One region of the Nocardia sp. NPDC060249 genome, then DNA from elsewhere that is predicted to be linked to it. Evidence: riboswitches for the same ligand, from Rfam matches in the RefSeq annotation. Region 1 holds a riboswitch; the other holds the start of a gene.
What was found. A riboswitch is a leader RNA that binds a small molecule or an ion and turns the genes downstream of it on or off. The one in region 1 is predicted to bind S-adenosylmethionine.
Positions count from the first base shown of each region.

Region 2: linked by a shared signal. The riboswitch ahead of ACFWFP_RS30030 (rhodanese-like domain-containing protein) and the one ahead of ACFWFP_RS24995 (ABC transporter substrate-binding protein) in region 1 are both predicted to bind S-adenosylmethionine.

Region 1 covers NZ_JBHXAQ010000007.1:344,052-347,282, reverse strand. Annotated here, with positions in the region: gene ACFWFP_RS25005 (MarR family winged helix-turn-helix transcriptional regulator) at 32-481, shown strand; gene ACFWFP_RS25000 (SRPBCC family protein) at 530-982, opposite strand; SAM riboswitch class IV at 1,707-1,821, shown strand; gene ACFWFP_RS24995 (ABC transporter substrate-binding protein) at 1,845-3,005, shown strand; gene ACFWFP_RS24990 (ABC transporter permease) at 3,005-3,231, shown strand, end outside.
Region 2 covers NZ_JBHXAQ010000013.1:70,822-74,052, reverse strand. Annotated here, with positions in the region: gene ACFWFP_RS30035 (O-succinylhomoserine sulfhydrylase) at 1-971, opposite strand, end outside; gene ACFWFP_RS30030 (rhodanese-like domain-containing protein) at 982-1,398, opposite strand; SAM riboswitch class IV at 1,416-1,535, opposite strand; gene ACFWFP_RS30025 (hypothetical protein) at 1,581-2,039, opposite strand; gene ACFWFP_RS30020 (FAD-dependent oxidoreductase) at 2,229-3,231, shown strand, end outside.

The DNA of each region.
Region 1 (3,231 bases):
TTATGAAGTGATGGGCGGATACCATGCACCCATGACGTCCATGCCCGCCGCCGAGAGGCTCGGCTCGTATATCAAGCGCGCCGAGCAAGCCCTGATCGCGACCAAGACTGCCGCGCTGAAACCGGCCGGGCTGACCGTTGCGCAGTACAGCGCGTTGCTGCACCTCGCCGAGAACCCCGGCATCTCGGCCGCCGCCCTGGCCCGGCTGGCGGGCGTCACCCCGCCGACGATGAACACCGTCCTGACCAACCTGCAGGAGCGCGGCCTGGTGGATCGGACCCCGCACGAGTGGCACAAGAACGTGCTGGAAACCCGCCTGACCGAGGCGGGACGCTCGGTGATGGCCGATGCCGACACCCGCGCGATCGCGGTGGAGCGCACCCTGGCCGAGCGATTCACCGAGGCCGAACTGGCGGCGGTGCAGGAACTGCTCACGCGCAGCGCACAGGCACTCGACGAGATCCGCGACAACCTGCCGTGACGAAAAAAGCCCGCCGGAAAGTTCCGGCGGGCTCAGGTGTGGATCGGGTCAGCGCTCGGCGGCGACCTTCACCTTGCTCAGCGTCTCCCGCATCCCCGAGACCAGGTCGGCCTCGAACTTCTCCTCGCCGCCCATGGCGACCTTGATCGTTCCCCGCAGCCAGCCGGGCAGGCCCTTGGCGTCGACGGTGCGCGTTTCGACGACCCGGGTGCCGGTGGCGGTCGGCTCGAGCTCGTAGGCCCAGACCGTGCGGTTCTCGTTCATCCGGAACGCCAGCGCCCGGTTCGGCTCGAAGCGCACGATCCGCGAGGTGGTCGGATAGACCTTCCAGCCCACCTTGTTGACGTTGACGGTGAAAGCGCCGTCGCGGACGCCACCGAGCGCGACCATCTTCAGGGTTGTCGGACTGAGCTCGGACATGCGGCGCAGATCGGCGAGTACCGACCAGACCTTCTCCGGCGGTGCGGCGATGTCGATGCTGGCTTCGAGGTTGTTCGGCAACGTTGCCTCCGGGTTATACGTGACGGACTGTCACGCTCAGCATAGGCACCGGCCGAGAGGCAGGTTCCGTATGGTGACGCGAAAGGCCCGGGCCCGGCGGCGGAGGCAGCACAGAACCGAGCGCGGCGCGCGCATCGAGGAGGCGGACCCCTCGCGGCGAGGGCCGTGCTCGAACTCGGCGCCGCGATCACCACAGGGGCGGACAAGGCCGTCGCCGCCGGACCCCCGATGCTCAGCGGGCGGTGTCTCCGCGAACCCGGCAGCGGGCCGGGGGCCGGAGGGCCTGTTCTGTAGGCGAGCCCGAAAGCAGTGGTTGTCCAGGACGCCGCGGCGCGGCCGGTGTCCGGTGCCGTGGCCGAGTCGCCCGGCACCGCGCACAGCTGCGCGCCGACGAGAATCCCTACGACACAGATCGTTGCGACTGTTCTGCCCGTCGGCGCTCACCCCCGGTCCGCCGTTTCAGTAGTCGCCTGCGAGTTCGAGCCCGCCGCTCAGCACAGTGGTCATAGGAACAGGAATACCGCGCCCGGCGCTCGCCGACAATGATTTGTCGCACCCTGCGCTGATCGGAGTTCACCGGGCGTGGTCTTTGTCTCGAGCTGATCGCAAAACGGCGCCTCGCGGATCACCGCAGCTAGTGCCGTATCCGACTGTCCAACAGTCGTATCGGATACCCGGAAGGTGCGACGGATACACGCGAATTCGCTGCTAGATTTCGGCCCACGGTCACGAGTATCAGCACTGTCGAGCCCCGGCTCGCTGATCGGCAACCCTCGCTTGCGGTGGGGTGCCCCGGGTGACGACCAGGCGATATCGCACAGATAGCGCAAGCGCTGTATTCAAGCTCGAAGGAAAATCAGCAATGAGTAAGTTCTCGGTCGGTTCGCGGCGTCGTTTCAAGATCGTGGCGGGCGCTCTCGCCGTAGTCGGCGTCGCTGCCGCGGTGGTCGGCTGCAGCGATACCGGTGCCGACTCCGGCAGTGGCACGGTGTATTTCGGTGTTTCCGGTCCGCGAACCGGACCGTCGGCGGAGTACGGCCGCCTGTGGCAGCAGGGCTTCGACCTCGCGCTGGACGAGATCAACGCGGCAGGCGGCATCAACGGCCGCAAGGTCGAATTGAAGTGGGAGGATTCGCAATCCGATCCCAAACAGACCGTCCCGATCGCCACCAAATTCGTCGACGACAAATCGGTGATCGCCGAACTCGGCGACTTCTCCTCGCCTGCCTCGATCGCCGCGTCGCCGATCTATAACCGCGGCAAGCTCGTTCAGTACGGCTTCACTAACTCCTCGGTCGATTTCACCAAGGCGGGCGACTATTCGTGGAGCCCGTCGATCACCCTCGACGTCTTCCAGGAACGCAATGCCGAATGGGTGTCGAAGAAGGCGAAGAAGGTCTCGGTCGTCTATCTCGAAACCGACTGGGGCAAGCAGGCGTTCGGCTTCTTCGAGAAGTTCGCGAAGGAGAAGGGCGTGGAGATCGTCTACTCCTCGCCGATCCTGCCCGACTCCACCGATGTGAAGCCGATCCTGATCAAGGGCCGCGAGGCCAACCCCGAGGCGTTCGTGCACCTGGGCTACGGTCCCGACGGCGCGCTGGTGGTCAAGCAGCTGCGCGACGTCGGCTTCTCCGGCCAGTTCTTCGGCGGCCAGAACACACCGCAGTTCATCTCGCTGGCGGGCGCGGCGGCCGAGGGCGACATCGTGAACGGCATCTTCAGCCCGGCCGACCCGGATCCGAAGATCCAGGACTTCGTCACGAAGTTCCGCAAGAAGTTCAACACCGATCCCGGCGATTTCAATGTCTACGCCTACGACGCGCTCACCGTCGTGGTGCAGGCGGCGAAGAAGGGCGGCGCCACCCGCGAGGGCGTCCTCGAAGGACTGAAGACCGAGACGCAGTTCACCGGAATCGGCCTGGGCACTTTCGCTTTCGACCAGCAATCGCGGCGTCCGAAGGGTGTGTCCCCGCGTGAACTGGTGCTGAAGGAAGGCAAGTTCGTGCCGACCGGCAACCGCTGATGCTCGACACGCTCATCGCCGGTGTGGTCCACGGCAACGCGTACGCGCTGCTCGCCGTGGGCATCACGCTCATCTTCGGCGTCACCAATGTCATCAACTTCGCGCACGGCGCGGTGTTCGCCCTCGGCTCGATCCTGGGCTGGTGGTTCATCGCCGAGCAGGGTCTGCCGCTATGGCTGACCATCGTGCTGGTGGTCGCGATCACCGCCGCCGTCGGCATCGGAAT
Region 2 (3,231 bases), on a different contig from region 1:
GTGAGGGCGAAGGTGACGACTGTGCCGCCGCCGGTCATCTGCTCCTTGGCCAGCGCGTGTTGCGGATGCGATTCCAGGAAGGGGTACTTCACCCAGTCGACCGAATTCTTGGTCTCCAGGAACTCGGCCACCCGCAGGGCCGACTCGGTGGAATGGCGCACGCGCAGCGGCATGGTTTCCAGGCCCTTGAGCAAGGTCCAGGCATTGAACGGGCTCAGGGCGGGGCCGGTGTGGCGCATCAGGGTTTTGACGGGGCCGTCGATGTAGTCCTGGGCGCCGAGGATGGCGCCGCCGAGGACACGGCCCTGGCCGTCGATGTGTTTGGTGCCGGAGTAGACCACCACGTCGGCCCCGAGTTCGAAACCGCGCTGGAGCAGGGGGGTGGCGAAGACGTTGTCCAGCACCACCTTCGCGCCCGCGGCGTGGGCGAGCTCGGTGACCTTGCGGACATCGACGAGAGTCTGCATCGGGTTGGCCGGGGTCTCGAAGAAGACGGCCTGAGTCGGGACGGAGAGGGCCTGCTCCCACTGGTCGAGGTCGTCACCGTCGACGAAGACGGTTTCGATGCCCCAGCGCGGCAGGATCTCGTTACAGACCACGAAACAGGACCCGAACAGGCTGCGGGCGGCGACGAGACGGTCGCCCGCCTTCAGCAGGGCGCCGAGCGCGGTGAACACCGCCGACATGCCGGACGCGGTCGCGAACGCCGCTTCGGCGCCGTCGAGCAGGCGGATGCGCTCCTCGAACATGGCCACGGTCGGGTTACCGAAACGGGAGTAGACGAAGTGCTCGACATCGCCGGTGAACGCGGCCTCGGCGGCTTCGGCGTTCTCGTAGACGAAGCCGGAGGTCAGGTACAGCGCCTCGGACGTCTCGTCGAAGCCGGAACGGCGCAGACCGCCACGCACGCCGAGCGTGCCGGGGCCGACGCCTTCGGGCAGTGGCTTGTCGAACGAACCACCCGTGATCATGCTTTTCTCCTTATGCCTGACGCCACGGCAGGCCGACAGCGCGCCAACCGGTGCTGCCGCGCTGACCGAACGCGTCGGGACCACCCTCGAAACCGTCGAGCACGTTGTAGGACGGTGCCACGCCCGCCGCGGTCGCCAGGTTCGCCGCGTGCGCGGAACGCTGACCGGAGCGACACAGGAACACCACGGGTGCGTCGTCGGGGCGACCGGCGAGCGCCTGCTCGAGCTGCACGCCGAACTCGGGATTGCGGGTGCCGGTGCCGTCGACCCACTCGATGAAGTGGGCCGGGCGTTCGATGGAACTGGTGTCGGGAATGCCGATGTGTGCCCACTCGCCTTCGGTGCGCACGTCGACCAGCACGGCGCCGGGGTGCTCGGTGAGTAGCTCCCACGCCTTCTCAGGGGTGATGTCGCCGGCGTAAGTCATGTCGATCCTCCTGCGTGAATCCGCTCTTGCCGTGCCGGAAATCCCCGAACACACGGCCAGGTCGTCACCCGGAGCACCCCACCGCGGAGGAGGGTTGCCGACCAGCGAGCCGGGGCTTGACGCTGGCACTCATGACCTTGCGATCTGAGATTGCCTCGGCACCGGTCATCGTGTCAAACGATTCAGAAGGAACACACCAGCCACGCGCTGTCGACGCGGGTCAGTTTCCAGTTGCTCGCCGCCGGGTTGCCGTTGACAACGAGCGCCGCGTCGATCTTGGCGCGGTCGCCGTTGACGGTGGCGTTCTCGAAACCCTTGCCGTCGATCGTGACAGTGGATTTCGGGCCACCGAGCTGTTCGCCGAGGCCGGATTTCTCCTCGTCGAATCCGGGGCAGGCCACACCGGTCGGCGGACGGAGGTCGCTGCGCGAGCGCGCGTCGATATAGTTGGTGACGGCGGCCGCGAGACGGTCGGCCTCTGTGACATTTTTCTCAGCGGGTGAGAGCAGTCCACCCGCCACGATGCCGATGAGCACGATGATCGCGATCACCGCGGCCGCGACGAACGGGACGATGGAACGCTTGTCGGTCTGATCCACCACTACGGGCTGGTCATCCGAGCCTGTTTGCTCCTCGTTCATGCTCTAATCCTGACAGACCCGGGCGGGCAGCTACACCGCGCGCCGGGTGACCGCAATGCCGCAGCTAGAATCGCCATGACTGCGTGCTGTTGCCAACTCGATGACAGCTGCCAGCAAGCCGGATCGCCGACTTAGCCTAAGCTAAGTTGACGCCGTCAAACAGTTCTCGACCAAAGGGTGCGCGTAGAAATGACCGAACAGAGTGCAGCGACTCGCCCACTTCGCATTGCGATCGTGGGTGCGGGACCGGCCGGTATCTACGCCGCCGACGCGTTGATGAAGTCCGATGCCGACGTGAGCATCGACCTCTACGAGCGCATGCCCGCGCCCTTCGGTCTCATCCGCTACGGCGTCGCCCCCGACCATCCGCGCATCAAGGGCATCATCACCGCCCTGCACAAGGTCCTCGACAAAGACCAGGTCCGCCTGCTCGGCAACATCGACTACGGCACCGACATCACTCTCGACGACCTGCGCCAGTTCTACGACGCGGTGATCTTCTCCACCGGCGCCAACGCCGACCGTGCCCTGGCCATCCCCGGCATCGACCTCGACGGCTCCTACGGCGCCGCCGACTTCGTGTCCTGGTACGACGGCCACCCCGACGTCCCCCGCTCCTGGCCCCTCGAGGCCGAGAAGGTCGCCGTGCTCGGCGTCGGCAACGTCGCCCTCGACGTGGCCCGCGTGCTCGCCAAGACCGGCGATGAACTCCTGCCGACCGAGATCCCGCCGAACGTCTACAACGGGCTCAAGGAGAACAAGGCTCTCGAGGTCCACGTCTTCGGACGCCGCGGCCCCGCCCAGGCCAAGTTCACCCCCCTCGAGCTGCGCGAACTCGATCACTCGCCGACCATCGAGGTCATCGTCAACCCCGAGGACATCGACTACGACGAAGGCTCCGAAGCCGCGCGCCGTAACTCCAAGCAGGTCGACATGGTCGCCAACACCCTGGAGCAGTGGGCCATCCGCGACCACGGCGACCGCCCGCACAAGCTGTTCCTGCACTTCTTCGAGTCCCCGTCCGAGATCCTCGGCGAGGACGGCAAGGTCGTCGGCCTCAAGACCGAACGCACTCAGCTCGACGGCACCGGCAATGTCAAGGGCACCGGCAACTTCACCGACTGGGACATCCAGGCCGTGTACCGCGCCGTGGGCTACCTCTCGCAGAACGTCACCCAGCTGCCGTTCGACG